Regions from separate parts of the Arthrobacter sp. 210 2 genome, predicted to be linked through region 4. Evidence: riboswitches for the same ligand, from Rfam matches in the RefSeq annotation. Region 4 holds a riboswitch; each other region holds the start of a gene.
The links. Region 4 has a riboswitch for thiamine pyrophosphate ahead of AC5RWA_RS10785 (ECF transporter S component). Riboswitches for the same ligand answer to the same signal wherever they lie in the genome.
Positions count from the first base shown of each region.

Region 1: it holds a riboswitch for thiamine pyrophosphate, as region 4 does, so the genes downstream of both, thiD (bifunctional hydroxymethylpyrimidine kinase/phosphomethylpyrimidine kinase) here and AC5RWA_RS10785 (ECF transporter S component) in region 4, are expected to answer to the same signal.
Region 2: it holds a riboswitch for thiamine pyrophosphate, as region 4 does, so the genes downstream of both, thiO (glycine oxidase ThiO) here and AC5RWA_RS10785 (ECF transporter S component) in region 4, are expected to answer to the same signal.
Region 3: it holds a riboswitch for thiamine pyrophosphate, as region 4 does, so the genes downstream of both, thiC (phosphomethylpyrimidine synthase ThiC) here and AC5RWA_RS10785 (ECF transporter S component) in region 4, are expected to answer to the same signal.

Region 1 covers NZ_JBNHIE010000010.1:184,575-192,423, reverse strand. The annotation lists gene rplU (50S ribosomal protein L21) at 10-318, opposite strand; gene thiD (bifunctional hydroxymethylpyrimidine kinase/phosphomethylpyrimidine kinase) at 617-2,137, opposite strand; TPP riboswitch at 2,145-2,242, opposite strand; gene AC5RWA_RS17845 (Rne/Rng family ribonuclease) at 2,395-5,811, opposite strand; gene AC5RWA_RS17840 (vitamin K epoxide reductase family protein) at 6,256-6,924, shown strand; gene ndk (nucleoside-diphosphate kinase) at 7,003-7,422, opposite strand; gene AC5RWA_RS17830 (DUF4233 domain-containing protein) at 7,492-7,849, opposite strand, start outside.
Region 2 covers NZ_JBNHIE010000007.1:24,406-32,254, reverse strand. The annotation lists gene moeB (molybdopterin-synthase adenylyltransferase MoeB) at 1-833, opposite strand, end outside; gene AC5RWA_RS14045 (TetR/AcrR family transcriptional regulator) at 918-1,583, shown strand; gene AC5RWA_RS14040 (DUF3107 domain-containing protein) at 1,634-1,858, shown strand; gene AC5RWA_RS14035 (hypothetical protein) at 1,896-2,198, shown strand; gene AC5RWA_RS14030 (4a-hydroxytetrahydrobiopterin dehydratase) at 2,294-2,632, opposite strand; gene AC5RWA_RS14025 (thiazole synthase) at 2,679-3,494, opposite strand; gene thiS (sulfur carrier protein ThiS) at 3,499-3,735, opposite strand; gene thiO (glycine oxidase ThiO) at 3,732-5,069, opposite strand; TPP riboswitch at 5,062-5,180, opposite strand; gene thiE (thiamine phosphate synthase) at 5,208-5,942, shown strand; gene AC5RWA_RS14005 (RNB domain-containing ribonuclease) at 6,021-7,517, shown strand; gene AC5RWA_RS14000 (DEAD/DEAH box helicase) at 7,818-7,849, shown strand, end outside.
Region 3 covers NZ_JBNHIE010000010.1:99,452-107,300, reverse strand. The annotation lists gene AC5RWA_RS17425 (VOC family protein) at 1-569, opposite strand, end outside; gene AC5RWA_RS17420 (amidohydrolase family protein) at 673-1,755, opposite strand; TPP riboswitch at 1,832-1,939, shown strand; gene thiC (phosphomethylpyrimidine synthase ThiC) at 1,934-3,769, shown strand; gene AC5RWA_RS17410 (alpha/beta hydrolase) at 3,841-4,575, opposite strand; gene ffh (signal recognition particle protein) at 4,677-6,260, opposite strand; gene AC5RWA_RS17400 (glucose-6-phosphate dehydrogenase) at 6,345-7,757, shown strand.
Region 4 covers NZ_JBNHIE010000004.1:260,757-268,605, forward strand. The annotation lists gene AC5RWA_RS10760 (glutamate--cysteine ligase 2) at 1-434, opposite strand, end outside; gene AC5RWA_RS10765 (UDP-N-acetylglucosamine 1-carboxyvinyltransferase) at 502-2,025, opposite strand; gene AC5RWA_RS10770 (glycoside hydrolase family 25 domain-containing protein) at 2,203-3,036, shown strand; gene AC5RWA_RS10775 (energy-coupling factor transporter transmembrane component T family protein) at 3,033-3,833, opposite strand; gene AC5RWA_RS10780 (ABC transporter ATP-binding protein) at 3,830-5,383, opposite strand; gene AC5RWA_RS10785 (ECF transporter S component) at 5,383-6,006, opposite strand; TPP riboswitch at 6,064-6,202, opposite strand; gene AC5RWA_RS10790 (heme-degrading domain-containing protein) at 6,289-6,840, shown strand; gene AC5RWA_RS10795 (hypothetical protein) at 6,837-7,043, shown strand; gene AC5RWA_RS10800 (DUF4383 domain-containing protein) at 7,160-7,615, shown strand; gene AC5RWA_RS10805 (iron-containing redox enzyme family protein) at 7,683-7,849, shown strand, end outside.

The DNA.
Region 1 (7,849 bases), on a different contig from region 4:
AACCGGTGGTTACTGAATGCCAGTGATCTTGACCTTGGTCAGTTCCTGACGGTGACCCTGGCGCTTCTTGTAACCGGTCTTGTTCTTGAACTTCTGGATGACAATCTTAGGACCGCGGAGGTCCTGGAGGATTTCAGCCGTGACGGTCACCTTGGCCAGGTCAGCAGCGGCGGAGGTGACCTTGTCACCGTCTACCAGGAGCAGCGCGGGCAGCTCAATGGTGCTGCCAGCTCCACCGGCGACGCGGTTCAGGGTAACGAAGTCTCCAACGGAAACCTTCTCTTGGCGGCCGCCTGCGCGGACAATCGCGTACACCACTTGGGAACTCACTTCTCTCGACGTTTATTACTAAATTTGCGTGCGGTGCCCGGCTCTGAATTGGCTGGGTTTCCGCTGTGCCTCAACGCCGTGGATTCCCCGGGGGAATCCGTGAGCTATCCCCGAAGGGGTCATAACCCAAGTGTTGGCGTAAGCACCGAAGAACTAGACTACGCTAATTTCGTCTTCGGCCGCAAATGAGGCTGGTTCCGGCGCGTTGGCTGTGATAGGAACCACAGGCCAACCCGGCGGCGGGACCGCGCCCAACCATACTACCGGCAGGGCGCCCGCCCGCCGGTCAGGAGTGGAGGCGCGGCGAGTCGAAGAAGTCCACTTCCAGGCGGCAGGACTGCCGGAAGGCGGTGACCATCGCCGCCCGCTCGGCATCCGAGGCGTTCCGCCCGGCCCCGTCCACGATGGTGATGGCCGTGCGGGTTGCTTCGGCGAACTCATCGTCGGCGTAGGCGCGGAGCCAGTCAGCATAGGGGTGCGCTGCCGGTTCGCCCGCGGCGACAAACCGGGCATGGAGTGTTTTGCCCACCTCGGCGTACAGCCAGAAGCAGGGAAGGACGGCGGCCGCGAGCACTGCATAGCTGCCCGACGCCGATGCAGCCGTCAGGTGGTCCACGTAGGACTTGGTGACCGGACCCAGTTCCGCCTGGACGGGGCGGGTGCTCAGCCAGGACCTGTGCAGTTCCGACTCCACTTCCAGGCACTGCCGCGCGGAGGCAGCCCAGAACACCTGCTCCGTTTCGGTGGGTGCCAGGGCGCTTGCCCGTGCCAGGACCCGGGAGTAGCCGTTGAGGTAGATGGCGTCCTGGGCGAGGTAGTAGGCAAACTCCTTTTCGGGGAGGCTTCCGGAGGCCAGTCCGCGGATGAAATCCAGCCCGTAGATCGCCTTGAGGTCCTCGTCGGCTTCGGCCCGCAGCCGCGCCGCGAATCCTCCGGCGGGCGGGACGGGGCGCAGGTGGTGGAAATGGTGGACCGGCCCGTTCCCTGTTCCCACGTCCAGGCGTCCGGAGGCTTCCAACGCGCCTGCCAGCCATGGCTTCACTTCCCGCAGCGATGCCTCCCAGTCCCCCAGCCGCGCCTGGACAGTAGCCATCGCCGAGGAGAGCGAACAGCCGGTGCCGTGACTGTTGGGCGTGGCCACCCGCTCCCCCGGCACCTGGATGACTTCTGCTCCCAGCAATCCGTTCATGTTGACCAGCGCGTCCGGGCATTCGGCCCCGGCCAGGTGGCCTCCCTTCACCAGCACGGTGGTCCCGGTGGCAGCTGCCAGGCGCTTCCCCTGATCGAGCGCGCCTTCCCAGGAATCCTGCGGGCTTTCGCCCACCAGCATGGCGAGCTCGGCCAGGTTGGGCGTGAGGAGATGGGCGAGCGGCAGCAGGTCGCGGACCGCGGCCTCGGCTGATTCCTGCAGCAGCCGGTCGCCACTGGTGGCGACCATCACCGGGTCGAGGACCACGACGGCGGGCCGCACCTTTTCGAGCCATACCCGGACCGCCCCGATGACGGCGGCGTCCCCCAGCATGCCGATTTTCACGGCGTCGATGGTGATGTCGTCACTGATGGCGTCCAGCTGGCTGGCCAGGAAGGAAGCCGGCGGGACGTGGACAGCTTCCACGCCGCGGGTGTTCTGTGCGGTGAGGGCTGTGATGGCAGCCATGCCGTACCCGCCGTGCGCGGCAATACTTTTGAGGTCCGCCTGGATACCCGCTCCACCGGAGGGGTCCGAACCCGCAATGGACAGGACACGGGGCAGGTCCCGGCCGGAATCCGGCAGCACAGGAGTGGACTGCAGAGCTTCCGCGGGCATTGCAAGAGTCGAAGACAAGAGACATCCCTTCGCCGGTACTAGCCGGACAGGTTCAACGGGTGTGGATCTCAGCCGGCCCTTCGCGCGGCACCCCGTGTCGGTTCCCCAGCCTAGCCGTTTTGCCGCCGCCGCACCGAAGGTGACGTGCCGCTGCTGTCGGAACCTGGTCCGGGCCGAAACACTGTTAACGCCGGATGCCCGGAACCGGCCGTGAGGGCGGTTCCGGGCATCCGGGTTTTTGTTTGTGCTGCCTGCGGTTAGAGCTCGGAAGCAGGAACTCCCACACCGAGGATGATCGGAGCCTCGGCCTGCTTGGCGCCTGCAGTGTCCGCACCGGAGGCCGCAGCCGGTTCCGGCGCTTTCGCGGCGTGCGAGTGGCCTGCACTGGCTGCGGGGACGCTCTCGTGGTGCTGGACGGACGTCTCGTTGGCAGCCCCCTGGGCACGGCTGGCGCTGCGGTTGCGCCGTGGCCTCCGCTGCCGTGACTGCTCCACGGTGTGGTCCGACCAGTCCTTCTCAACGGTTGCGGCGGCGGACGGCTGCCCGGCCTTGGCCGGTTCCGAAACTGCCGGTGCCGAAACTACCGGTGCCGGAGCTGCCGGCGCCGAAACCGCAGCTTCCGGCTGTTCTGACGGAGCCTCGGCAGCCGGAGCGGGCTCACCGAGGTGCGCAAAGGCTTCAGCGAGCCGGTCCAGGGTGAGGGCAGGTTGCGCCTGCTGTTCTTCCGCGTGCTCGACGAACGGCAGGGCGACCTTCTCACCGCCAAACGTCAGGACAGCGGCGGGACGGGAGGAGGCATCGGCGTCGTGCTTGTCCGCCTCGGCCGGCGCTCCCTGCTGGGCCGGCTGTGCCTGGCGGGCAGCCGCAACCTCATCGTCGTGCAGGTGGGCCGCGTGGGCTGCTGCAGCGATGTTGGCGAGGGCCAGCCGGGTTGCTTCCGCCTTGGCATGGCGTTCGGCGTCTGCCGGGTCCGGGTGGACGGTGTGCACGTGTACGGCTGCGGCCGCCGGGGCAACGTCAGGCTGCTGACCGCCGCGTCCACGCCGCCGCTTGCGGTCGGGACGGACACCGGGCTGGGTGCTGTCGGTCCGCTGGCCTTCGTTGCGGTGTCCTTCAGCACGGGCTTCAGGCCGGCTGTCGGCACGCTGCACGTGGTGCTCGGCGGCAACGATGTTGGCGCGGCGGTGCTCCACGGGATCGTCGTGGGTGACCACGCCGCGCCCGGCGCACGCCTCACACTGCTCACCGAAGACCTCCAGGAGCCCGGTGCCCATGCGCTTGCGCGTCATTTGGACAAGGCCCAGCGAGGTGACCTCGGCAACCTGGTGCTTGGTACGGTCGCGGCCCAGGCACTCCACGAGCCGGCGCAGCACCAGGTCCCGGTTGGACTCCAGCACCATGTCGATGAAGTCGATGACGATGATGCCGCCGATGTCGCGCAGCCGGAGCTGCCGTACAACTTCCTCGGCCGCTTCAAGGTTGTTCTTCGTGACGGTTTCTTCGAGGTTGCCGCCGCTGCCGGTGAACTTGCCGGTGTTGACGTCCACCACGGTCATGGCTTCGGTGCGGTCGATGACCAGCGAACCGCCGGAGGGCAGGAACACCTTGCGTTCCAGGGCCTTGTGGATCTGCTCGTCGATCCGCCAGGCAGCAAAAATGTCCTGGTCCTTGGTCCACTTCTCGAGGCGGCCCACCAGGTCCGGGGCCACGTAGGTGACGTAGGCCTCGATGGTGTCCCAGGCTTCCTCGCCGGAAACAATCAGCTTGGAGAAGTCCTCGTTGAAGACGTCGCGGACCACCTTGATGGTGAGGTCCGGTTCGCCATAGAGCAGTTCCGGCGCCAGGACCTTGGTGGAGGTGGACTGGCTTTCGATGCCTTCCCACTGGGCGCGCAGACGGTTGATGTCGTGCGTCAGCTCTTCCTCGGACGCCCCCTCGGCGGCTGTGCGGACAATGACGCCCGCGTGCTCCGGAAGGCGGTCCTTGAGGATGCGCTTGAGGCGGTTGCGTTCGACGTCAGGCAGCTTGCGGGAGATGCCGGTCATGGAGCCGCCGGGCACGTACACGAGGTAGCGGCCGGGCAGCGAGATCTGGCTGGTCAGGCGTGCACCCTTGTGGCCCACCGGGTCCTTGGTGACCTGGACCAGGACGGTGTCGCCGGACTTGAGGGCGTTTTCGATGCGGCGCTGCTTGCCTTCGAGGTTGACGGCCTCCCAGTTCACCTCGCCGGCGTACAGGACGGCGTTGCGGCCGCGTCCGATGTCAACGAAGGCAGCCTCCATCGAGGGCAGGACATTCTGGACCTTGCCGAGGTAGACGTTGCCGATCAGCGAATCCTGCTGCGTCTTGGACACGAAGTGTTCCGCCAGGACGCCGTCCTCAAGGACCGCAATCTGGATTCTGTCGTCGCGCTGCCGCACAATCATTTGCCGGTCAACGGATTCGCGGCGGGCCAGGAACTCGGCCTCGGTGATCACGGTCCGGCGGCGGCCGGTATCGCGGGACTCGCGGCGGCGCTGCTTCTTCGCCTCCAGCCGGGTGGAACCCTTGACGCTGGTGACCCGGTTGCTGACGGCCGGTTCGGTGGCAACGCGGGGCGCGCGGACGCGGGTCACGGTGTTGGGCGGGTCGTCGTCCCCGCCGCCGGTCAGTTCGAGGTCCTGGTCGCCGCGGCGGCGGCGACGGCGGCGGCGCGACGTGACGCCCTCTTCCAGCTGCCCGGCCTGCTCTTCGTCGGCATCCTCGGCCGTTTCGTCGTCGCCCTCGGCGCCTGCCTCTGCATCGCGGTCATCAAGGCGGCCGCGGTTCCGGCGGCCACGGCTGCGGCGCCTACGGCGGCCCGCGGAATCCTCTGCGTCGCCTTCTTCGGCGTCGTCCTCTTCCGGCTCTTCGGTGGCTGCCGCGGCGGGGGCGGCGGGGCGCACCACCGTGCTGAGGTCCGGGGCCTGGAACAGCACGGACGTGGGGGAAGCAGGTTCCAGGAAGAGCGAGCCGAAGGGGCTGGGAGCAGCGCCGGTGGCGGCTGCGTTGCTTTCTTCCTCGGTTTGGGCTTGGGGAGCGGCGGCTTCAGGCGTTGCGGCCGACGGCGTCCCGGCCGCTTCCGGCGTTACGGCTGCTTCCGCCGGGGTCTCCGCTGCCGGGGTTGCCCCGGCAGGCGCGTCCACTGCTGCGGGGGTGTCAGGGGTTTCCGCCACGTCGCCGGCTGCGGCCGGAGCTTCCTGCCCGGCGGAAACCGCTTCGGTGGCTGCCGCTTCAGTTTCCACCGCGGGTGCGGAGGTTTTGCGGGTGGCGACACGGCGGCGGCGGACCGGCTTGGTTTCGGCTTCCGCTTCGGGGGCAGTTGCGGAGGGTGCACCCTCTTCGGCTGAGGCCGTAACTCCGGCGGGAGCCCCGGTGCCCGTTGCTTCGTCGGCGAAGGCGGGAAGCGGTTCGTCAGCTTCCACTTTCTTGCGGGCCCGGGTACGCCGGGCGGGTGCCTTGGTTTCTGCGGCGGCAGCTTCAACGTTCTCCGCCGTGGCGTTTTCTGCGGGGCCGTCGCCCACTGGCCCGTCTACGACGTCCTCGACCTTCGGCGCGGCCTTCCGGCGCGTCCTGACAGCCTTCTTGGGTGCAACAGCGGACTCCTCGGCCGCCGCGGCATCATCGTTAACGGCCAATTCTTGTTCATTTTCCATATGCAGCAGCGCTCCTGCCCCTGACGTACCGCCACATCCGGCACCCATTGGGGCACATATTGTCAAAACCCGCAGGCGTTGACAGAAGTCAAGTGGATACTCCCAGGTTCGCACCGGCGGTGGGGTGCGGCAGCCCGTGGGAGCCGGTGGGATGTCCTGAAACCCGTTGTTCTGCGTTGCTACAACCAGGTGCCGCCCAATGGAGTCGCGGGAGTGTGCATCGGAAGCACTCCGAAGCCTGCCCTGCTCGTCATTGGCGGTCTTGAGAACAAGCCACCGGACCGGAGTCCGAATGTGGATCGGCTTCCAGCCACGTTTATTCTCTCATACCCGGACTAAATCACGGCGGAGGCGGGGCCCGTTCTCCTTTTTGCTTGGGGATGGCTTCCAGCGTCCGGCGTTACAATCGGGCTAGGAGCACCGGACGAAAAGGACGCCACACCAATGCCCAGCATCTCCCCCGCCAGCGACACCCACGCCGCCGACCGGACCCTCGCCACGGACAGCACTCCCGCGTCCGTCCCCACCATGGCCCGCAACCGCCCCTTCGGCTGGCTGCTGGTGATCACCGGCGTAGTCGGCTGGCTCGCCTCCGGGACCCTGGTCCTGGAAAAACTCGCCGTGCTGCAGGACCCCAACCACACCACCGTGTGCGACGTTAATCCCTGGATCTCCTGCGGAGATGTCATGAAAACCTGGCAGAGCTCGCTGTTCGGTTTCCCCAACATGTTCATTGGCATCGTGGCGTTCGCCGTCATTATCACCGTGGGCATGGCCCTGCTGTCCGGAGCCACTTTTGCCCGCTGGTTCTGGGTGGGACTGCAGACAGGCGTCACGCTGGGCTTTGCCTTCGTGGTGTGGCTGTGGTCCCAGGCACTCTACGACATCCACATCCTGTGCCCGTTCTGCATGATCGTCTGGGCCGCCATGATTCCGCTGTTCGTCTGGGTGACCATCCGGAACATCACCGCGGGTATCATTCCCGTCCCGTCCGGTGCTGCCCGCATCCTGGCTGACTCCGGCTGGATCATTACCGCGCTTCTTTACGTGGCCGTCATCGCCACCATCTTCTTCGCGTTCATCCAGGTGTTCGCGGGTACCTCAGGGTTCTAGGTCCGCACCAGCCCGCGAAATGACAGATAAGGCCGATGTTCACGAAGAACATCGGCCTTATCTGTCATCTCGGTGGGGTCAGCCCTGGAACCAGATCTTGATCTCACGCTCAGCGGAATCCGTGGAGTCGGAGCCGTGCACCAGGTTCTGCTGGACCTTCAGGCCCCAGTCGCGGCCAAAGTCGCCCCGGATGGTGCCCGGTGCGGCGGTTGTCGGATCGGTGGTGCCGGCCAGCGAACGGAAGCCTTCGATGACGCGGTGGCCTTCGAAGATGGCTGCAACAACAGGCCCGCTCAGCATGAACTCCACCAGGGGCTCGTAGAAGGGCTTGCCCACGTGCTCCTCGTAGTGCTGTTCGAGCAGGTCGCGGGTGGCGTCCACCTTCTTCAGCTCAGCAAGGGTGTAACCCTTGGCTTCGACCCGGGCCAGGATGGATCCGGTGAGGTTACGGGCGACGCCGTCGGGCTTGATCAGGACGAGGGTGCGCTCAGTGGTCACAACTGCTCCAATGCGTTGGTGGGGTTTCGGGATAAGTCTACGGGGACTGCGCTGCGCGGAGTCCCCGCGTCAGGGCGTCTGCGGTTGTCCGGGCCCGGCAGCCTGGTCCGGGTGGGCGGCTTCCCATTCGGCCTGCTCACGGGCGCGCTGGGCCGCTTCACGGTCCAGCCTGATGCCGGTCCGGATCCCATACCACCAGGCAAGGGCGAACAGGCCCCCCACCAGGAACATGGCGGGCTCGAAAATACCCGTCAGGATCAGGACGATCTGCAGGATCCATCCCAGTCCCACGCCCCAGGCTTTGGTGAGGAACGCGCAGGCCACGATCATCAGCACGCTCAGGGCGATGCCCACGCCCAGGATGAGCGCCGGCGGAAACTCGCCGCGGCGCAGCCCAAACACCGCCAGGGTGGCGAAGAACATCACG
Region 2 (7,849 bases), on a different contig from region 4:
CAGAACGCCTCGTAATCCGTGAGTTCAGTGATGGGCTCCGCTGCGGGGTCCTTGGACACCCGGATTTCCCGCCAGCTGCCGCCCAGGGCGTCGAAGAGCGCCACACGGCCCAGCAGGGAACGTCCGACGCCGGTGATCAGCTTGACTGCCTCGGTCACCATCAGCGATCCCACGGCCGCGCACAGCATGCCAAAGACGCCGCCCTCGCCGCAGGAGGGCACAGAGCCCGCCGGCGGGGCCTCAGGGTAGAGGTCGCGGTAAGTGGGCCCGTGCTTCTCCCAGAAGACACTGACCTGGCCGTCGAACCGGAAGATTGAACCCCACACGTAGGGTTTGCCGAGGATGGCGGCTGCGTCGTTCACCAGGTAGCGCGTGGCAAAGTTGTCCGCCCCGTCAAGGATCAGGTCGTACCCGGCGAACAGCTCCAGGGCGTTGGCGGCGTCCAGGCGCACGTCGTGGAGCCGGACATCCACCAACGGGTTCAGCGCGGCAATCGCATCCCGGGCCGACTCGATCTTCGGCCTGCCGACGTCGGCCACGCCGTGGATGACCTGGCGCTGCAGGTTGCTGAGGTCCACCGTATCGTCATCGATGATCCCGATTGTTCCGACGCCCGCTGCGGCGAGGTACAGCAGGGCCGGCGATCCGAGCCCGCCGGCGCCGATTACCAGGACCCTGGAGTTCTTGAGCCGCCGCTGCCCCAGGGTACCGATCTCGGGAATAATGAGGTGCCGCGAGTAGCGTTCCACCTCGGCAGGGGTGAGCTCACCTGACGGTTCCACCAACGGATCCAGCGAAACAGTTGAAATATTTGCGGTGAAAGTCGAAGCCATACTTCAATGTAGGCCCCGGGATACCGCCCGGTCATATTACCCCGCAGTAAAGTGGAGGTAACTGCAATGGAAAGAAGGACAACCGTGGTCCCTGAAGCACGGGCTGAACGCCCGCCCGCCGCCGAACCGCAAACCTCCCCGCGTCCAGCAGGCCAGCGCTCCGCCCGGCTTCCCCGCGATGAGCGGCGCGCCCAGCTCCTTTCCGCCGCGCAGGAAGTCTTCGTAGCCAACGGCTACCACGGCGCCGCGATGGACGAGATCGCCGAAACGGCCCACGTCAGCAAACCGGTCCTGTACCAGCACTTTCCCTCCAAACGCGAGCTTTACCTTGCACTGCTGGAAAGCCACCTTGCGTCCCTCACCGAGCTGATGCTGGGCGCATTGGACTCCACCACGGACAACAAGGAGCGCGTGAAGGCCGTCATGCGCGCCTACTTCCGCTTTATTGCCAACGATGACCAGGCCCACCGGCTCGTGTTCGAGTCGGACCTCATCAACGATCCTGACGTCAGCTCACGCCTGGAGACCTTCAACCGGACCTTCGCGGACGCCATTGCCCGCGTCATTGCCGGCGACACCAAACTCCCCCACCTCGAGGCGGAGCTTTTGGGGCGCGGACTCGCCGGGATGGCGCAGGTCAGTGCCCGCTACTGGCTCGAAACCGACGGTAATCTTGACCTCGATGTGGCCAGTGACCTCATCTACCGTTTAGCTTGGCGCGGAATCTCTCGCTTCCCCAAAGAGTCCTAGACTACAAATAAGACATCACCAACGAACTTTGACTGGCTGGGAGGCCCCCTGTGGAAATTAAGATCGGCGTTCAGAATGTTGGCCGCGAGATTGTGCTCGAATCGGCGCAGGACGCAGACACGGTGGCCAAGGTTGTGGGCGAAGCCATCAACGCCGGCAGCGAGCTGCGCCTGACGGATGACAAGGGACGCCTGATCATTGTTCCCGGAAATGCCCTGGCTTATGTGGAGATCGGCGCCGAAGAGGTCCGCCGCGTAGGGTTCGGCCAGTTCTAGCCCAGTCCCGCGCTGCCGCGAATCCCGAGGAGATCCGTTGCTTTCCCTGACCATCGTTGTGCTCGCCACCGTCGCCGCCGGCTTTATTGTCTGGGCGAATGACAGGCGGCATGCCAAGTACGGCGCCGGCCTTCCCGCCGGCGTAGCCGTGGGTGTAGGGGCCCTCACCTGGATCATCCTCATGGCCGCCGGCTTCGGCTACCGGCCGGGGCTGACCTGGGTTCCGTGGGTCCTGCCCATCGTGCTGGGCGCTGCGGCCGCCGTCGCGGCTGTTCTTTACCTGGGCCGCAGCCGCGCCCGGCAGGACACCCACCGGCTTACCGCGATCCTTCGGCGCTGAGCCTCGGTTTCTGTTGCACCTCATGCATGTGGCCGCCGTCCCGTTGGGACGGCGGCCACATGCTTAACGGCACAGCTGCTTGATCACGCGGCTGCCTAATGGTCCGGCGCGTATTTCGAAGGCTCGGCCACAGCCCCGGCCGCTGCCGCCGCGTCGCTTGCCCCGGCGGCCGCGGTGAGGTCCCGCCCGGTGACCTGCCCTCCGGCATCGTGGGAGGTGTAGCGGATGAAGACGCGGTTGTAGCGCCAGTCGAGGTCCGGATGGTGGTTTTGTTCCTCGGCAAGGCGTCCGACGGCGGCAATCACCTCGAGTGCGGCAGCCGCCGTCGGCGTCTTGAAGACAGTGACCAGGCCGCCGTCGCTGAAACGCCAGTCCGGCAGTCCGGTGAGTGCTTCGTCGATGCGTTCCCGGGGAAGGGCGTCTTTGGCGGCCACTGCTGCTCCTTGCATCAGGGCGCCGGCCGGTCTGATGGAGCAGGCCCTACAGGAACTCGGCCCGGCCCTCCATCGCCGACGACGCCAGCGCGTGCTCGCGGCGCGGTATCCGACCGGCCGCTTTCGCCAGCCTACCGGCGATGACAGCGTGTTTGAAGGCCTCCCCCATCAGCGCCGGGTTCTGCGCCCGGGTCACCGCGGTGGCCAGCAGCACCGCGTCACAGCCAAGCTCCATGGCAAGGGCGGCATCCGACGCCGTGCCGATGCCTGCATCGAGCACCACCGGGACGGAGGCGCGGGACACGATGAGCTCGATGTTGTGAGGGTTCAGGATCCCCAAGCCCGTGCCGATGGGTGATCCCAGGGGCATGACCGCGGTGGCTCCCAGGTTTTCCAGGCGAAGCGCCAGGACCGGATCATCGTTGGTGTACGCAAACACCTTGAACCCGCGGTTAACCAGCTGTTCAGTGGCGTCCACCAGTTCCACTGCGTCCGGGAGGAGGGTGTGCTCATCGGCGATGACCTCAAGCTTCACCCAGTCGGTTTCCAGTGCCTCGCGGGCCAGTTCGGCGGTGAGGACCGCATCACGGGCCGTGAAACAGCCGGCGGTGTTGGGGAGGACCCGGATGCCGTGGTCCACGAGCAGCTGGAAAAGCGAGCCCGTTTCCGCCGTCGAATAGCGGCGCATGGCCACCGTGGTCAGTGCTGTCCCGGATGCCAGCAGCGCGGCTCCAAGGCCGTCCAGACTTGGGGCGCCGCCGGTGCCCATGATGAGCCGCGATGCCAGGGGTACGCCGTCGATGACCAGCGTGTCGTCCATGCCGGAGGCGCCGGCCGGCGAGGTGGTGGTGGTTTCGGTCATGGTCTCAGCCTCCCTGCACTGCCGTGACGAGCTCGACGTCGTCACCGTCGGCGAGCGCTGTTGCGAACCATTGGCTCCGGGGTACCACCTGCGCGTTGTGCGCCACCGCCACGCCGAGTTTGCCGCCGTCGCGGGCCTGGCCGTCAGCGGCGAGGGGGCGGCCGGTGACCTGGCTGACGAGCATGGTGATGGAGGCCCCGTCAGCCACCGTATGTTGTTGTCCGTTCAGGGTGATGTTCATGCTGTCTCCTTGATGTTGAAGATGGTGGCGGCCGGTTCGCGGCCGGAAAACCGGCCCGGGTTGAAAGGTTGCCAGCGGACGTCCGCCGTGCCGTCCAGAAGGTCCCGGCAGATGGCCGCCGCTGCGGGGGCCAGGAGGACGCCGTGCCGGAAGAATCCGGTGGCAATGATCAGTCCCGCAACGTGTGCGGATTCCCCGGCTGCCGGATCGCCGGCCAGCGACACCCGGCCCAGCAGCGGGGCGTTGTCCGGGGTGCCGGGCCGAGCCCGTGCCGTGTATTCCAGCAGCTCGAGTTCGGCGACGGCGGGCACCAGGACCTGGGCATCCCGGAGGAGCTGGTAGACCCCGCCTGCCGATACGGCGCCCGCTGCAGCCCGGGCACCGGCCGCCGGTGCATTATGTGTCGCGGCAAGGGCGTCCTCACGCTGGGTGGCTCCGATCACCACCGTCCCGTCCTGCCGCGGGACGATATACACCGGGACGCCGTGGACCAGCCCGCGGACCGTTGAGGTTACGAGCGGCTGGAGCTGCCGGGGCACTGCCAGGCGCAGGATATCCCCGTACACCGGCCGCAGCGGCAGCTGCAGGCCGTCGGGCAGGCCCGCCAGGGCGGCGGCCTCCAGGCCGTTGGCAACAATCGTTTCGCGGGCCAGGACCGTGCCGCCGCCGGCGAGCCGGGCCCCGGCCACTGCCCCGTCCGCCCAGACCAGCCCGGCGGCCCGGTCCGGCACGGCGTAGCCGTCGATGGCCCCCGCCACGTCTGTTCCATTACTTTCGACGTCGGGGCCATGTACTGCGAGCGCGCGCCGGAGGCAGGACACCAGGCGCCGGGGATCCACTTGGTGGTCCGCGGGAGTGTCCAGTGCGCAGGCGATGGCAGGGCTGAGCAGCGGTTCCCGGCGCCGGGCCTCCCGGACAGTCAACGGCTCCACGGACAGGCCGCTGGCCTGCTGCACCCCGCGCAAATCCATCAGGGCGCGGCGGTCGGCGGCATCGGCACCCACGGCGAGCGTCGGCGTCGTGAGGTACCCGGGACTTTCGCCGGAAGCGGCGGCCAGTTCCGCGGCAAAGCCCGGCCACCGGGCGGAGGAGGCAAGCATGAGCTCCAGGAGGTCCTCCTCCTGGTAGTGCAGCTCGCTCACCGGCGCCAGCATTCCGGCAGCCGCCCAGCTGGCCCCGGCTCCGGGCGCGTCATCGATCAGCACGACGGACCGCCCGGACCGCCTCGCCTCCCAGGCGATGGAATGCCCAACCACTCCGCCGCCGATCACGGCCACGTCGGCACGGATGGTGCCGGATGGAGCCCCGGGCGGGGCAACGTTTGGGGTGCTCATGTGTCTCCTTCCCTACGCCGGCATTAACCGGATCAGGTCAAGCGGTCGGCTCTGACGCCCTCTCAGCCCGGCGCTTTATGACAGCTGCCGCGGGCTCCCGCAGTACGAGGCCAGTGTAGAGGAACTAGGCTTGCAGCCATGAATGTGTCCCAGTCCCCTGCCCCCGCTGCCGCAGTCCCCGCCGCCGATGCTTTTACCCATGCCGAAGGCACTGCCGGCCTGAACAGCGCCCGCCTTTACCTCTGCACGGATGCCCGCCGGGACCGCGGGGACTTCGGGCAGTTCGTGGATGCTGCCTTTGCCGGTGGCGTGGACATCATCCAGTTGCGGGACAAGGCCATCGAGGCGGCCGAGGAGCTGGAGCTGCTGGCGGTTTTGAAGGAAGCGGCGCAGCGCCATGGCCGGCTGTGGGCTGTGAATGACCGGGCGGACATCGCCGTGTTGTCCGGTGCGCCGGTGTTCCACATCGGTCAGAAGGACCTTCCGTTGGATGCAGCCCGCACCCTGCTCAACGGCAACGCCGCCATCGGGCTCTCCAGCCATGCCCCCGGGCAGGTGGACGCCGCCCTCGCTGCCGCAGCCGGACCGTCCGCGCTTGACTACTTCTGCGTCGGACCGGTCTGGGCCACGCCCACCAAACCCGGCAGGGCCGCCGTCGGACTGGACCTGGTGAAGTATGCCGCCGAAGCCTCGGCCGAGGCCGGGAGCGGGGTGCCCTGGTTCGCCATCGGCGGCATCGACCACTCCAATGTGGACCAGGTTGTGGAAGCAGGAGCGAGCCGGATCGTTGTGGTGCGTGCCATCACGGAAGCTGATGACCCTGCCGCCGCTGCCGCCGCCCTTCTCGCTGCCTTGGACGGGGCCACACCCTAAAGCCGCCGCAACACGGCGCAGCCCCGTGCGGCGTCAATGCCATGCAAAATCGGGGTTCTTCGGGCTAGGCTGATTTTCGTGTCACATCATCGGCTGGCTCCCAACGTCCACGAGCACAACAATGCCCTCGAGGAAGCCCTGGGTGCCCTGCGGACCGAACTGGAACTGCCCGGCCCATACCCCATACACGCAGTCAGGGATGCCGAAGCGGCCGTCGCGGCCTTGCAGCTGCCGGCCTATGACCTCACCGGGGTCGGGTTCATCACCATCGATCCTGCATCGTCCACGGATTTGGACCAGGCCCTGTTCATCGAGGCCGACGGCGATGGGTACCACGTGCTGTACGCCATCGCCGATGTTCCCTCCTTCGTGACGCCCGGCGGGCCCCTGGACGCCGAAACACGGCGCCGCGGCCAGACCTTTTATGCCCCTGACGGCCGGATTCCGCTGCATCCGGAGGTCATCAGCGAGGGAGCCGGGAGCCTGCTGCCGGGGCAGGACTGTTCCGCCTTCGTCTGGGATTTCCGGCTGGACAGCGCCGCCGAAGTCACCTCCGTCGCGGTGAAGCGGGCCCGCATGCGCAGCCGGGCCAAGCTCAGCTACAAGGGGGCGCAGGCTGAACTGGATTCGGGCAACGCATCCCCCGTCCTCCAGCTGCTCAAAGAGGTCGGCCTCAAGCGCGTGGAGCTGGAACGTGCCCGTGAAGGTGCCAGCCTGAACATGCCGGAACAGGAGATCGTCCAGCTTCCCGACGGCGGCTACCGCATCGCCGCCGCCCCGCAGCTTCCCGTGGAGGACTGGAACGCGCAGATTTCGCTGATGACGGGCATGGCCGCCGCGCAGCTCATGCTGGGGGGCAGGGTGGGTATCCTGCGCACTATGCCCGCGCCGGATGAGCGCTCCCTTAACCACTTCCGCCTGCAGACCGAAGTGCTGGGCAAACCATGGGACGGGGAGGTCAGCTACGGCGAATACCTGCGCACCCTGGACCCTACCGATCCCCGGCAGCTGGCCATCATGCATTCGGCGGGAATGCTGTTCAGGGGCGCCTCCTACACCGCCTTTGACGGTGTGGTCCCGGAAGACGCGGTGCAGTCGGCCATCGGTGCCGCCTACGCCCACACCACTGCTCCGCTGCGCCGGTTGGTGGACCGCTTCGTGCTGGTGATCTGCGAGGCCCTGAGCAACGGCGGCAACGTTCCTGGATGGGCGAGGGAGGCGCTGCCGTCACTGCCGGACATCATGGCAGGCTCCGACCAGCTGGCGTCCCGGATGGAGCGCATGGCCCTGGACACCGTGGAGGCGGCGCTGCTGGTCAACCACATCGGCCAGGAATTCGACGCAATCGTCATCTCCGGGTCCAAGCCGCAAAACGGCAACGGAAAAAACGGGAACGGAAAAAACGGGAACGGCAGGAACGGGAACGGCAACGGTGGTTCCGGAATCATCCAGGTGTCCGAGCCCGCGGTGACCGCCCGCTGCGCCGGCGAACTGGAGTCCGGCACTAAGGTCCGTGTGCGCCTGGTTTCCTCCGATATTGCCACCCGCGAGGTCCACTTCGAACTGGTGCAGTAGTCCCCTGCGGACACCACGCTTCAGGGCGCGGCAGGGCCGAAACCGGGATTTAGGCCGTGTACGGCTAGACTGGAGAAGTAGATATGGATGCCCGGTCGTTGATTTCCTTGATTTGAAACCAACAAGCCCGCCCCTACGCGATCTTGAGATTTGCCCGCTGGTCACCAGTGCCAGCATTTAGATAGCCCGCGATCGGCTTCCACTGGAATTGCTTGCGCGCCCGAGCGTGCTCCGGATCAGCCTCCCGGCCGGCCCGTTGAGCAGGCAGCGCCATTGCCCAAATGAATAAGGAAACTCCCTGTGAGTGAATTGCATACCCATCAGCTTCTGAC
Region 3 (7,849 bases), on a different contig from region 4:
GACTGCACGTCACCCACCTGGAGGTGGACGTGGCCCACTCCTGCGGCCGTCCTGTGCTGCCCTTCCAGGGAATCCTCCGTCAGGTGCTGCTCAAGGTACCGCTGCGGCGGCAGGGCCAGGCTGTCCATGACCACGTCGGTTCCGTTCCAGGACCAGTTGCTGCGGGGCCGGTCCCAGTAGAGTTCTATGCCGTTGCCTTCGGGGTCGTTGAAGTAGAAGGCCTCGCTGACCAGGTGGTCGGCGCTCCCGGTGAAGGACCGCGGCTCGTATTGGGCGGCGGTGGCGATGGTCGCCGCGAGGGAGGCCTGGTCCTCGAACAGCAGGGCGGTGTGGAACAGGCCCGCTTCTCCCCTGCCCGGGAGGTTCAGCCCGGGCGCGGGCGCAAGATGGACCAGTGGCTTTTGCAGCCGGCCCAGGTACAGCCCGCCGTCCTGTTCGGCGACCACCTCAAGGCCAAGGGCGCGCTGGTAGTAATCGGTCATGACCTTCATGTCGCCGACCTTGAGCATGACGGTGCCCATGGTGAGGTCGGCAGGAAGAAGATCCTGGCTGGTGGCTTCTGCAGTCATTGAACGCTCCCTGTGCTGGCGGCCGTCGGGATGGGGCGACCTGTCACAGTTAAAATTACTTGAAGCTTCAATTTATTCCAAGTGCTTCGGCCCGGAAATATGCTCAACGGATAATGCGGCCTCCCAGCACCACATGGGCGAGTTGGCTGACCGTCCGGGGTACCGTCAGCGGATCCTCGCTGCAGAGGACGACGTCGGCGCGCGCCCCCTCGTGGACGCCGTCCGCACCGAGCCACTTGCGGGCTGACCAGCAGGCTGCGTCCAGTGCAGCGGCCATGGGCAGTCCGGCCTCATGCAGGGCCAAAATCTCGTCCGCGATTCTTCCGTGGTTGATGACGCTGCCGGCGTCCGTACCGGCGAAGATCCTCACGCCCGCCCCGTAAGCTTCGGCCACCCGCTCCATCCGCCGCTCCCACAGCGCCAGCATGTGGTCCGCGTACCGCGGAAACTTGAGCCGGGCCTGGGCGGCGATGTCCGGGAACGTCGCGATGTTGATGAGTGTGGGGACGATCGGCACTCCCTGTTCGGCGAACCGGGGAAGATGCCGGGGCAGGAGTCCGGTGGCATGCTCGATGCAGTCGATGCCGGCGTCCAGCATCTGGTCCAGGGTGTCCTCAGCGAAGCAGTGGGCGGTGACCCGGGCGCCTTCGTCATGCGCCGCCTGTACCGCGTCCCGCACGACGGCGGAGGGAAAGGACGGCGCCAGGTCGCCAATGCCGCGGTCGATCCAGTCCCCCACGAGCTTGACCCAGCCGTCGCCGTCGCGGGCCTGCTTGCGAACGGCTTCCACAAGGCCTTCCGGTTCCACCTCGTCGGCGAAACCGCGAAGATATCGGCGGGTCCGGGCAACGTGCCGTCCAGCGCGGATCAGCACCGGGAAGTCCCGGCCGCCCTGCAACCAGCGGGTGTCGGCCGGGGAGCCGGCATCCCTGACCAGCATGGTGCCGGCCGCCAGGTCTGCCCGGGCCTGGTCTTCGGCGGCAGCAGCGTCCACCGGGCCGCCGGGTCCGAGCCCGATGTGGCAGTGGGCATCCACGAAACCTGGCAGGACCCAGCCCTCCAGCACCTTGTCCGGCACCTGCTGCGGGCGTGTGAAGGTCAACAGCCCGTCAACGGACCACAGGCCCCGCCGCTCGCTGTCCGGCCCGGCAAGCACCGGGCCGCTGAATTCGATGATCTCCGGCATTGGACTCCTTTTCCCGCCAGTCAGGCTAGCACCGGCCATGTGACAAGCCCCTCCCGGAAGGCTGTGGTAGCTTTCTTCCTGACCACACGGGTGCCCCTGCAGGGGCTGAGATCGGGCTGACGCAGCCTGCGACCGTTGAACCTGTCCGGGTAATGCCGGCGAAGGAAGTGAGTATTCCTTGAATACACCCAATGAACAGCTGGACCCTGCCCTGAATCAGTCCCGCGAAGGCGTGGCCGGTGGGGCGGCGGAAGGCCAGGTCACCCAGTCCCTGACGTCGCATTCGCTGGCGTTCATCGAAGACGCAGAGTCGGGAATCCGGATACCCGTAACGGAAATTGCCCTGGAGCCGTCCCCCAACGGGGAACCGAACGGGCCATTCCGGACCTACCGGACGGCCGGACCGGGCAGCGATCCGGTTCGCGGCCTCAGCCCCTTCCGGTCCGGATGGATCGTGGCGCGGGGCGACACTGAAGCGTACGGCGGCAGGGAGCGGAACCTGCTCGACGACGGCCGCTCGGCTGTCCGCCGCGGCGCCGCCTCCGCCGAGTGGCAGGGGGCCCAGCCGGTGCCCCGCCGCGCCGTCGAGGGCAAGACGGTAACGCAGATGCACTACGCCAGGCAGGGCATCATCACCCCCGAGATGCGCTTCGTAGCGCTGCGCGAGAACTGCGACGTTGAGCTGGTCCGCAGTGAAGTCGCGGCCGGGCGGGCCATCATTCCCAACAACATCAACCATCCCGAGTCAGAGCCGATGATCATCGGTAAGGCCTTCCTGGTCAAGATCAATGCCAATATCGGCAATTCGGCCGTCACCAGTTCCATTGCCGAGGAAGTGGACAAGCTGCAGTGGGCCACCCAGTGGGGGGCCGACACCGTGATGGACCTTTCCACCGGCGATGACATCCACACCACCCGGGAGTGGATCATCCGCAACTCCCCCGTCCCGATCGGCACCGTGCCCATCTATCAGGCCTTGGAAAAGGTCAACGGGGAAGCCAATGCGCTGACCTGGGAGATTTTCCGCGACACCGTGATCGAGCAGTGCGAGCAGGGTGTGGACTACATGACCGTGCACGCCGGCGTCCTGCTCCGGTATGTTCCGCTGACCGCCAACCGGGTCACCGGCATCGTCTCGCGGGGAGGCTCCATCATGGCGGGCTGGTGCCTGGCCCACCACCAGGAAAACTTCCTGTACACGCACTTCGACGAGCTGTGTGAAATCTTCGCCAGGTACGACGTCGCGTTTTCCCTCGGCGACGGCCTGCGCCCGGGAGCTACGGCGGATGCCAATGACGCTGCGCAGTTTGCGGAACTGGACACGCTGGCCGAGCTCACCCAGCGGGCCTGGAAATACGACGTGCAGGTGATGGTGGAGGGCCCGGGGCACATCCCGTTCCACCTGGTCCGGGAAAACGTCGAACGGCAGCAGGAACTCTGCAAGGGGGCACCGTTCTACACACTCGGGCCGCTGGTCACTGACGTGGCTCCTGGTTATGACCACATCACGTCCGCGATCGGCGCCACGGAAATCGCCCGGTACGGCACGGCCATGCTGTGCTACGTCACACCGAAGGAACACCTGGGCCTGCCCAACAAGGACGACGTGAAAACCGGTGTCATCACGTACAAGATCGCCGCCCACGCCGCCGACCTTGCCAAGGGCCACCCGGGGGCGCACGAGCGGGATGACGCGCTGTCCAAGGCACGCTTCGAGTTCCGCTGGCGCGACCAGTTCGCGCTGTCCCTGGACCCGGTGACGGCCGAGGCCTTCCACGACGAGACGCTCCCCGCGGAACCGGCCAAGACTGCCCACTTCTGCTCGATGTGCGGGCCAAAGTTCTGCTCCATGCGGATCAGCCAGGACATCCGGGACGAATACGGGTCCGCCGAGGCGCAGGCGGCCCTGGCCGAGGCGGCCTCAGGCATGCGCGCGAAGAGCCGGGAGTTCATGGCCGCCGGGGCCAAGGTGTACCTGCCGGAGCTGAACGTTCCGGCAGCGGGACGTAGCTGACTCCCCTCGAGTTTCCCGTCCGGCCGGCAATTGGGGGCCGGCCGGACGGGAAGGCTGCGTGCTGGCCGGGGTCAGGAGGCCCTGGCAGGCTCGGTCCTGCTGACCTCGCTGATGAAGGAGCGGATGGCGCGGTCGCCGTCCCGTGAGTCGTGGGGCCGGTGGCCCCCGGCAGCAACGCGGTGCAGGGCGCCCGTCTCACGGAGGTAACCGGCGATCTCCTCATAGAGGGGCTCCCATCCCCCGGTCAGGACCAGGGTGGGGACGCCCGGAACGATGTGCAGCGGTGCCTCCCACGACGGTGACTGCAGCCGCAGCCGCCTTGCCGAGCGCTTCTCCTCGGCAGTGACCGGCTCCTGGAGGTCCGTGGCGTAGACCCGCCGGACGAACTCCCGCTGGAAATCCTCGTCGCTGAGTTGGCGGCGGACGTCGAACAACGGCTGCATGAGGCGGATATGGGCCGCTGTGGCCGGCAGTTCCGCGGTAAGGGAGAGGCACGCCGGCTCCACGAGGGTCAGCGAATAGACGAGGTCGGGCCGTTCGACGGCGGCCATCATGGCGGCGATGGCCCCTTGTGCATGAGCCACGATGTGTCCGCCCGCGGCACCGCGGCCGTCGTCCGCCAGGGACCGCAGCACGATGGCCGTGTCCTCGGCGAAGGAGGACTCCACGGGTTCGGCGACGGGATCGTACCCGTGGCGGCGCAGGAACAGTGCGTCGTAGGACAGCGCCATACCGTGTTGGCGCGGCCAGGCCGCGGCACCGAAACTTCCGGCGCCGTGCACGAACACTACCCTCTGCTTGAACATGACCCAACCCTATTCCACGGCACCGGCAACCCCTGCAAACGGCAGCAGGTGTCGTTTTGAGCCCTCAAAACGACACCTGCTGCTACCTGGTCGGGATGCTGTTACTTGCCGAGGAACTTGTCGAAGCCCTTGGGCAGGTTCAGCTGGGACGGGTCGAAGTCGCCCCCCTGCTGGCCGAAGGCCGCGCCGGTGGGCAGGGCCTTGGCTGCATTGGCACGGCGTGCTTCGGCGTCCTTGCGCTCCTGGGCGGCCTTTGCAGGGTTGCCCGACTTTGCCTTCTTCTTCGGTGCGTTCTTGGCGTTCTTCCGGGCTCCGCCGCCCGCCCCGGGCATTCCGGGCATTCCGGGCATCCCCGGCATGCCGCCCTGGGCCATCTTCTTCATCATCTTCTGGGCCTGGGCGAATCGTTCCAGCAGTCCGTTGACCTCGGAAACGTGCACACCGGAACCGCGCGCGATGCGGGCGCGGCGGGACCCGTTGATGATCTTGGGCGCCACGCGCTCGTGCGGGGTCATGGAGCGGACAATCGCTTCCACGCGGTCGATCTCGCGCTCGTCGAACTGCTCCAGCTGCTGGCGGATGTTCTGCGCGCCGGGCATCATCATGAGCATCTTTTTCATGGAACCCATGTTGCGGATCTGCTGCATCTGGGCCAGGAAGTCGTCCAGGGTGAAGTCCTCCTGGTCGGCGAACTTCTTCGCCATCCGGGCAGCTTCATCCTTGTCCCAGGACTTTTCGGCCTGCTCGATGAGCGTGAGGACATCGCCCATGTCCAGGATGCGCGAGGCCATCCGGTCCGGGTGGAACAGCTCGAAGTCGTCCAGGCCCTCGCCCGTGGAGGCGAACATCACGGGCTTACCGGTGACCGACGCGACGGACAGCGCGGCACCACCGCGGGCGTCGCCGTCGAGCTTGGAGAGGACGATGCCGGTGAAGTTGACGCCTTCGTCGAATGCGTGCGCCGTGTTCACGGCGTCCTGGCCGATCATGGCGTCGATGACGAACAGGACTTCGTTGGGCACGATGGCGCGGCGGATCTGGCGTGCCTGTTCCATCATGTCGGCGTCAACGCCGAGGCGCCCCGCGGTGTCAACGATGACGACGTCGTGCAGCTTCTGGCGGGCTTCCTCGACGCCGGCACGCGCCACCGCCACGGGGTCACCCGCAGGGTGCTCAAGTTCGGACGAGGTGGCGCCCGGGTGGGGCGCGAACACCGGCACGTTGGCGCGCTGGCCCACCACCTGCAACTGGGTGACGGCGTTGGGTCGCTGCAGGTCACATGCCACCAGCATGGGGCTGTGGCCCTGCGCCTTCAGCCACTTGGACAGCTTGCCGGCCAGGGTTGTCTTACCGGCACCCTGCAGGCCTGCCAACATGATGATCGTGGGGCCGTTTTTGGCGAGCCGGATGCGGCGGGTCTCGCCGCCGAGGATCTCCACGAGTTCCTCGTTGACGATCTTGACGATCTGCTGGCTCGGGTTCAGTGCGGCCGATACCTCGGCGCCCAGGGCGCGTTCGCGGACCCGCCCCGTGAATTCCCGGACAACGGGGACTGCAACGTCGGCGTCCAGAAGGGCGCGGCGGATCTCGCGGACTGTTGCATCGACGTCGGCCTCGGTGAGGCGGCCTTTGCCGCGGAGATTCTTGAAGGTTGCTGTCAACCGGTCAGAGAGTGAATTGAACACGCGCCGTGCACTTCTTTCAGTGGATGATCGGGACTCGACTATCTAGGGTACCAAGTCGGGCACCCAAGATGGCATGCTGGCAAAATGACGAGCCAAACAACTGTAAGAACCCTGCTCATCCTCGGTGCCTCCGGCGATCTTACCGGCCGGCTCCTCCTGCCCGGGCTGGCGCGGCTGGTGGCGAAGGGCCGCGCGGCAGGGCTGCGGCTCGTTGGGGCGGGATCTGATCCGTGGACCCCGGAACAGTGGCGGGAGAGGGTGCATTCGTCGTTTGCTGCAACCGCCGAAGCCGCAGCCGCCGAGGGACAGGAAGCGCTTCAGGCGCTCGAAAAGGAAACTGTCTACCATCAGCTGGACGTCACCGCCGGCGGCGGCCTTGCCGCACTGCTGCGCAGCCTCGAGGGGCCCGTGGCCGTCTATTTTGCGCTCCCGCCGAAGATCAGCCAGCTCGCGTGTGAGGCCTTGCAGCCCGAGGACGTCCCGGACGGGACGCGGCTGGTGATGGAGAAACCGTTCGGGTCGGGCGAGGAATCCGCACGGTCCCTTAACCGGACCCTGGTGCGGCTGGTGCCCGAGGACCACATCCACCGGGTTGACCACTTCCTGGGCAAGGCCACCGTGCTGAACATCCTGGGCCTGCGCTTTGCCAACAACTTCCTTGAGCCCGTCTGGAACCGCCACCACATTGAAAAGGTGGAAATCATCTTTGACGAGGACCTGGCCCTGGAAGGGCGGGCGCGCTACTACGACGGCGCCGGCGCCCTCCGGGACATGATCCAAAGCCACCTGCTGCAGATTATGGCCCTGATGGCCATCGAGCCGCCGGCCACCGTGGGCGAGCGGGACCTGCGCGATGCCATCTCCGCCGTCCTTCGGGCCAGCAGCGTCCGTGCCCCCTTCGCCGCCTCCACCCGCAGGGCACGCTACACCGCAGGCTCTGTGGCAGGAAAGGCGGTGCCGGACTACGCCAGGGAGGAGGGAGTGGACGCGGACCGCGGAACCGAAACCCTCGCGGAGATCCAGATAGGGATCGACAACTGGCGCTGGAAGGATGTCCCGTTCGTCCTGCGGTCCGGCAAGGCTTTGGGTGCCAAGCGCAAGGAAGCCGTGGTCACGTTCCGCCCGGTCCCCCACCTGCCCAAAGGCTTCACGGGCGTGGACTCCCCAAACCAGCTGCGGATCGGCTTCGGCCCGGATACTTTGCAGTTCGACGTCGATGTCAATGGCCCCGGAGACATCTTCAGCCTGAGCCGGGCCACCCTTCAGGCCGAACTGAGTGCCTCCGAACTCCTCCCCTATGGCGAAGTCCTGGAGGGCGTGCTCGCCGGTGATCCCCTGCTGTCTGTCCGCGGCGACACCGCGGAGGACTGCTGGCGGATTGTTGAGCCGGTGCTTCTGGCCTGGCAGCGCAACGACGTCCCGCTTGAGGAGTACGACGCCGGTTCGGCCGGGCCCGCTTCCTGGCCTACCGCAGGGCGTGCTGACAGCGGGTCCTGAGGACCGGGCGCACGACTTACGGCCCTGCGCTATTAACGACAGAGCGGGCAGGAAACCTTCCGGTTTCCTGCCCGCTCCTGCTTTGCTCTTCA
Region 4 (7,849 bases):
ACGTGGAAGCCGCAGGTCAGCTGCTCCTGGGCAGTGAGTCCAAAGCGCTCCAGCATCCTGGCATAGCGCGGATCCGGGGTGGTGTGGGTGGTCGAAGCCAATGGCGAGGTTGCCAGGGCTGCCACCCGCGCATCGTTCTTCCGGGCGGCCTGGTCAGCCAGCGCCCGCCCCGCACGGATCTGGTCAAGCAAGGTGCCGTAGTCCAGGCACGGCCTGGTCTGGGTCTCGATCTGCTCAAGCTTAAGCTCGGCACTCAGGCCCATCTCGTCGTCGTCATAGACGGTCGTGTCTTCAGTCTCGAGGGCATGCGGATCCCGCGGTGAATCATCGGCTGCCATGCGCCGCCCGGACAGCAGCGCGTCGGCCAGGGCAAGCGGTTCCCCGGTCTCCGGATCAACGATCAGGAGTTCTTCCTCGACGCCGAAAGTACGCATACTCACATTCTGCGGCAGTCACGGGATATTTAGCGGGACCTGGCCCTTCATGACGAACCGTGAAAGGTCAGTCCTGAAAGTACTCGATTTTGGCGCCGATAGTGTTCAGCCGCTCTGCCAGGTCCTCGTACCCACGCTCGATCACGTAGATGTTCCGCAGTTCGGAGACGCCGCGCGCGGCCAGCATTGCCAGCAGCAGGCAGGCGGCAGGCCGCAGCGCCGGCGGGCAGCCCACTTCCGCTGCACGCCACCGCGTGGGTCCGTTGACGTAGATCCGGTGCGGATCCAGCAGCTGCACCTGCGCCCCCAGCCGGTTGAGCTCGGTGAGGTAGATGGCCCGGTTTTCGTAGACCCAGTCGTGGATCATGGTCTGGCCGCTGGCGTTCGCTGCAATGACGGCGAAGAAGGGCAGGTTATCGATGTTGAGGCCGGGGAACGGCATGGGATGGATCTTGTCTTCGGGTGCCCGAAGCTCCGACGGTTTGGTGGTGACGTCCACCAGCCGCGTGCGGCCGTTGCGTGCCATGTATTCGCCGGAAACCTCCAGCTGCTGGCCCATCTGGCCAAGCGTTGCCAATTCGATCTCCATGAACTCGATGGGGACGCGGCGGACCGTGACCTCGGAGTTGGTGACGATGCCGGCGGTGATGAGGCTCATGGCCTCGATGGGATCCTCGGACGGGAAGTATTCAATCTCGGCGTCAATCTGCGGGCGCCCGGTGATCTTCAAGGTGGTGGTGCCCACGCCCTCAATGGTCACCCCCAGCATCTCCAGGTAGAAGCAGAGATCCTGGACCATGTAGTTGGGGCTGGCGTTACGGATGACGGTGGTGCCCTCGCGGTGGGCGGCCGCCATGATGGCGTTCTCGGTGACGGTATCCCCGCGCTCGGTCAGGACGAAGGAACGGTCCTGCCTGTCTGCGGACGGCGCCTGCACCGTGTAGAAGCCGGCGGTGGCTTCCACCGAAAGTCCGAACTGGCGCAGTGCCTGCATATGCGGCTCAACTGTACGCGTGCCAAGGTCGCAGCCTCCGGCGTAGGGAAGCCGGTACTCCTCCGACTCATCCAGCAGCGGACCCAGCAGCATGATCACGCTGCGCGTCCGGCGGGCGGCGTCGACGTCCATGGCTTCCAGGTTCAAAACGGCCGGGCGGCGGAGCCGGAGGTCCGTGTCGTTAAGCCAGGTGCACTCCACGCCGATGCTGCTCAGCACCTCGACAATCCTGTTGACTTCCTCGATCCGCGCCAGGCGGCGGAGCACTGTTGTTCCCCTGTTGATCAGGCTTGCGCAGAGCAGGGCGACGCCGGCATTCTTGCTGCTGTTCACGTCCACCGCGCCCGACAGGGTCCGTCCGCCCTCCACCCGGAGGTGCGTCATCTGCGGTTTGCCCACGTTGACGATGCTGCGGTCGAAGATGGCTTCCAGGCGCTGGATCATTTTCAGGCTCAGGTTCTGCTTCCCCTGCTCCATCCGTGCCACCGCACTCTGGCTGGTTCCGAGTTCGGCGGCCAGCTGGCCCTGGGTCCAGCCCTTCTCGTTGCGGGCGTCCCGCAGCATGGCGGCCACGTGTTCAGCGGTTTCCTGAGTCATGCAGCAAATATATCATCCATGAGTTATAGCTGGCGAAATATTGGGGCTTCAGCCGCATCCGGAGACCGCTTACCCACTACATGCGATAGAAAGCGGCCCGGCCCGCTCCTTGTCCCGCCCCGCAGTCCGGAGGAAACTGGAGGGGAACTATCTTTTCGAGCACCTAACGGAGCCTACATGCCCCGGACGCCAGCCCCTCTGCCCGCCATCCGGCTTGCGTGGATGCTGGCAGCAGCCCTGATTCTGGTTCTTGCCGGTCCCGCGTCCGCCGCGCCGTCGCCGGATGAGGGAAGCCGATCACTCCTCGGCAACGACATCTCGTGGCCGCAATGCAAAAAGGAACTGCCCAAGGGCCAGGCTTTCGGCATCGTGGGCGTCAACAACGGCCTGGCCAACAACACCAACCCGTGCCTGGAGGAGCAGCTCGAGTGGGCAGAGAGGTCACCGGGCCTCCCGACCCAACCGGCCGTGTCGCTGTACGTCAACACTGCCAACCCCGGCAGCGCAGGATCCTGGTGGCCGGTCAGCGACGAGTACCCCATTGGGCGGCACGTCCACAACCCCTACGGACCCTGCGAAGAAGGGGACTACGGCACGGCCTGCGCCTACATGTACGGCTATGCCAAAGCCTACGACGACGCCTACATCCGCGGAATCAGCAACCCGGCGGACTATGTCTGGTGGCTGGACGTTGAGACTGAAAACACCTGGTCCAGCGACAAGGACGCCAACCGGGCTGTCCTGGAAGGCATGACGGACTTCTTCCACAGCATTGGGGTGGAAGGCGTGGGCCTCTACTCCACCGCATTGCAGTGGGGCCGGATCGTGGGCAGCGTCAGCAGCTCCAGCAACCTCTACCCGCTGCCGAGCTGGCTGGCGGGCTCCCGCAACGCCTACCGGGCGGCCGGCGCTTGCTCAAAGGCTCCGCTAACGGGCGGCGGCAAGGTGGTCCTGACGCAGTTCGTGGCGCGGGGTTTCGACTACAACCATGCCTGCAAGCAGGAACCCTAGCTTCCCAGCCACACCATGTTCCACGTGCCCGCAGAGAGAGCCGCGGCAACGGCCAGGCCCGCCACGAGCAGGCCTCCCGCCAGCACCCAGGCGTCCAAAAGGCTGTAGGTGGACTCGCGGGCCCACGTCCGGCTTCCACCGCCGAAGCCCCGCGCTTCCATGGTGACAGCCAGCCGTGACGCCCGGCGGATCGCCTGCACCAGGAGGCCGAAGCTCTGCCCCAGCGTCGCTTTCACGCGCTGCACAATTGTGCCCCGCGAGCCCACGCCCCGGGCCCGGCGCGCCATGCCGATGGTCTGCCATTCCTCAGCCATCAGGCCCACCAACCGCATCGCGGCCAGCGTGCCCAGCACAAAACGGTGGGGCAACCGGGCCTTCTGCGCCAGTGCATCCGCGAGGTCGGTTGGATCCGTGCAGCTCATGAGCAGCACGGCCGGCAGGGCAATGGCCAGGCCCCGCAGCATGAACCCGATTCCCGTCTCCAGGGAACCCTCGCTCATGGTCCAGATGCCGACGTCGATCAGGGTCCGTCCGCTGTCCGCGGCAAGGATGGAGGTGCTCCAGCCGCCCACGGCAGCGGCGAGAATGAGCGGCCAGCCACGCTGCCACAGCAGCGTCAGGGTCAGGCCGGCAAGCGGAAACAGCAGGAACTCAAAAAACAGCGCCACCGAGGCCGAGACCCAGTCGATGGACAGTGCCAGCACCACCGTGATGAGGACGACGGCGGCCACTTTGCTGAGCGGATTGGCGCGGGTGAGGAGGGCGTGGTTGCCACGCAGGTTCAGCTGCTGCCTCATGGTGCCACCCGTTCCGCTGCAGCCATCCGCAGCTCCGTCCCGCCCAGCGCGGCGGTGAATTCGGCATCGTGGGTCACCGACACCACTGCGGTGCCCGCGTCCAGGAGTTCGGAGAGGAAGGATGCCAGTTCCGCCCACGTGTTGGCGTCCTGGCCGAACGTCGGCTCGTCCAGCACCAGGACCTGCGGGCTCGCTGCAAGGACCGTAGCCACGGAGAGCCGCCGCTTCTCCCCGCCGGAAAGTGTGTACGGGTTGGCGTCCACCAGCGCGGTGAGCCGCAGCCGTTCCAGCAGTTCGTCAACGCGGTCCTCGCCGTGCCCCAGGTGCCGGGGCCCGAACAGCAGTTCATCGAGCACATTGCCGGTAACGAACTGGTGCTCGGGTTCCTGGAACACCGTCCCCACCCGCTCGATCAGCTGCTCGGCTTTCCACTTGTAGGGGTCGATTCCCGCTCCCCGGCTCAAGTCGGTGGTGGCGGAAACCTTGCCGGCAACCGGCTCCAGGAGCCCCGCGAGGGTCAGGGCGAACGTAGATTTTCCCGCACCGTTGGGTCCCACCACAGCCAGCGCCTGGCCGGACCGCACCTGCGCGGTGATGTCTTCCTGCACCGGGACTGGCGGGATCCTGCGGCACCCGCTGCGGCGCGGACGTTCCCGGGACACTGCCAGCTTTTCGGCGGCGAGCAGGAGATTTCCCGTCCCCGCGGCCGGCACGACAGCACGGGCACGCGTGGCAGGCACATAACCGGGCACCCACACTCCGGCGGCCATCAGCAAGGTCCGCGCCTCACTCAGCACCTGGTCCGGAGGCCCGTCCAGCAGTACCGCAGGATCAGAGGCCGAGCCGGGCTGCAAGACCACAATCCGGTCCACCAGGTCCTTCCAGACCGACACCCGGTGCTCCACCACCACCAGCGTTGCGCCGGTCTTGTCCAGGCACCGGGCCACGGCGTCGCGGACCTCCAGCACGCCCGCCGGGTCCAGGTTGGCGGTGGGCTCATCCAAAAGGATCAGCCCGGGCCGCATCGCAAGGATGCCCGCCAGCGCGAGGCGCTGCTTTTGGCCGCCGGACAGGGCCGACGTTGGATGGTCCAGCGGCAGGTGGGACAGGCCGACGTCGTCAAGCGCCTCGTGCACGCGGGTCCAGATGGCATGACGGGGCACGGCAAGGTTTTCGGCGCCGAAGGCGACGTCGTCGCCTACGCGGGAGAGGACCACCTGTGTTTCGGGGTCCTGCTGCATCAGCCCGGCATGGCCGCGCTGCCCGCGGGGGGACGCGCCGTCGACGAGCAGCGAACCTGACTCGTCCGAATCACCCGCCTCGCCGTCGTCGTTCGCGTCGCCCAGAACCCCGGCAAGGGCATGCAGGAGGGTGGATTTGCCGGCACCGGAAGGGCCGAGCAGGAGCACCCGCTCCCCCGGCGCGATGTCGAGGTCAAGGCCGTGGACCGCGGGCTTGGGGCGGCCGGCATGCCGCCACCCCCAGCCGCGAGCCGTGATGGCCGCCGGCCGCACTGCTCCGGCCCCGGCCTGGTGCGAAGGTGCCTGCATCAGGAGAGGACGGGCTCCGTTGCTGCCTTGCGCGAGGCGAAGGAGCTCAGCACCCCGGTCTTGGCCAGTCCCCGGGTGGCGATCCAGGACAGTGCACCGGCAATGATGGCACCGGAAATCGCGGTGAAGATGATGTAGGCCAGCTTGTCGCCGCCCGAGTAGGCGATGTTCCAACCCCACGGGGCGAAGGAATCGTTCAGGCCGCAGAAGAGGCCCGCCGCCGCGCCTGCGAGCAGCGCAACGGGCAGGTTGAACTTTTTGTACACGAAGATCGCGAAAATGATCTCCGCGCCAAGGCCCTGGACAAAGCCCGAGAACAGCACCGAGGCGCCGTACTGCGATCCCATCAGGAGCTCACCGGTGGCCGCGACGGTTTCGCAGAACAGTGCCGCGCCGGGCTTGCGGATGATGAGCATGCCCAACACCGCCGGGATCATCCAGCCGCCGGCGATCAGCCCGGTCAGGGGCGGGTAGACGGCGTTCATCGGCGCGGAAACCGCGGCCGCACCCTGGGACCAGGCCCAGAAGATGACGCCGCCGGCGATGGCGATCAGGGCCGCCACCACGATGTCCACGACACGCCAGGACTTGCTGGTGGTCTTTTTGATTGCTGCAGTGCTCATGTGATCCTCCTGGGAAACAGGAGGGGAAAGCACGGCAAGCGGCTACTGCCGTTGCCGGACTTCGAGAACTCGACTCCCTTGCGCCGGTACTAACCGGATCAGGTTCGAGGGTCTGCGGCTGTCCGCACTCTCAGCGCCCACCTGCGGTTCCCGGCCTTGGCCAGTGCCCGACGGCGGCGCTCCCCTGTCGTTAAGTAATGCTCTGAATGGAATGATGCTTGGGTAGAACTGCCCTGCTGGGCGGAGTCCAGTTTACACCGGGACAGGGGTAGATTGTGGGCCATGACTGCTAATCAGCCGCATGTGACCGACTTCGATCCGGACTCTGACGCCGCGCAGCCGGAAGGATCGCTGCAGGCCCTCATCGGCCGCATCGAGGGGGAGATCCATGAGCTCCAGTTCCCCGGCTTCTCCCTGGACGACTCGCTGAACCTTGGACTTCTCCTTGTGGAACTGGGGAAGGAGCGTGGCCTGCCCATCGCGATCGACATCACCAAGGGCGATCAGGTCCTGTTCCATGTGGCCCTGCCCGGCGCCACCCCGGACAACGAACACTGGATCCGGGCGAAGCAGCGCACCGCCGCCCGGTATGAGGTTCCCTCGCTGCTGGTGGGGCTTCGCGGCCGGCTTCGGGGCGGTCGGATCGAGGACCAGGGCTGGTTCGACCAAACCCTGTACGCCGCGCACGGCGGGTCCTTCCCGGTCTATGTCTCCGGTGTGGGCGCGGTGGCCACCGTCACCGTTTCCGGGCTCCCGCAGATGCAGGACCATGACCTGGTGGTGGAGGCTATGCGTGAGGTGCTGCGCCCGGCAGGGGCAGACGGCTCGGCATGACCGGCAGGCCCGCTGACAATGCCGTCCGGGCGGCACTGGACAAAGCCGAGGACGAGATGATCTTCATCGGCCCGGACCATCCCTACTATCCGCTGCTGGCCGAACTGGTGTCCGCCGTCGGCAAGGCATGGCAACAGGGGTACGAGCAGGGCCGCACTGCCGGGCAGCACCCCAACCCCTACACCTGGACCGGTCCGGCGTAAGAAAAGGCCGGAACGGGGAATGTTTCCGCATCCCTCAACGCAGAAACAAAGCCTGCTTAGCTTTTATTAGTAATCATGCTTACTATATTGTTTCAGGCGTGAGAGGAGTACAGGACATGGCAGTCAGCACCCGCCCACCGGGCGTCCGAACCGCCCTGCAGTGGTCTGCCGTTGCCGCCGGCGCCGTATTCCTGCTCGTTGGCATCCTGGGATTCGTCCCCGGAGTTACCCGCAACTATGATTCCCTCGGTTTCGCAGGGCCCGGTTCAGGGGCGCTGCTGCTGGGCGTGTTCCAGGTATCCATTCTCCATAACCTTGTCCACTGCCTCTTCGGCGCCGCCGGCCTGCTCATGGCGCGGACCCACCGCCAGGCCAGGAACTTCTTCACGTACGGCGGGGTCATCTACCTGGTGCTCTGGCTGTATGGCCTCCTCATAGGAGACAACACGCCGGCAAACTTCATCCCGGAGAACGGTGCGGACAACTGGCTGCACCTCGTCCTGGGCCTGGCCATGATCGCCCTGGCCATCATGCTGTCCCCGCGCACTCCCGCCGCCGGCCGTGGCAACTGACCTTTCTTGACGGGCCGTCAATGCAGACGGCACCGCACCGGCACACCGCCCGAACCCAAGGAGCACCATGAAACTTCCGGAACCGAGAGGCCCCATCAGCAGCGCCCTGTTGGGGGTTTTGGCAGGAGAGCCGGGCAGCGCCGGCGAGTCCCTTTCCGGGCTGCGCCGGCTGGTCGGCGGGAAGCTGGCCGGGGTCACGGACATCATCGGCGACGATGATGTCCAGCTGGCCCT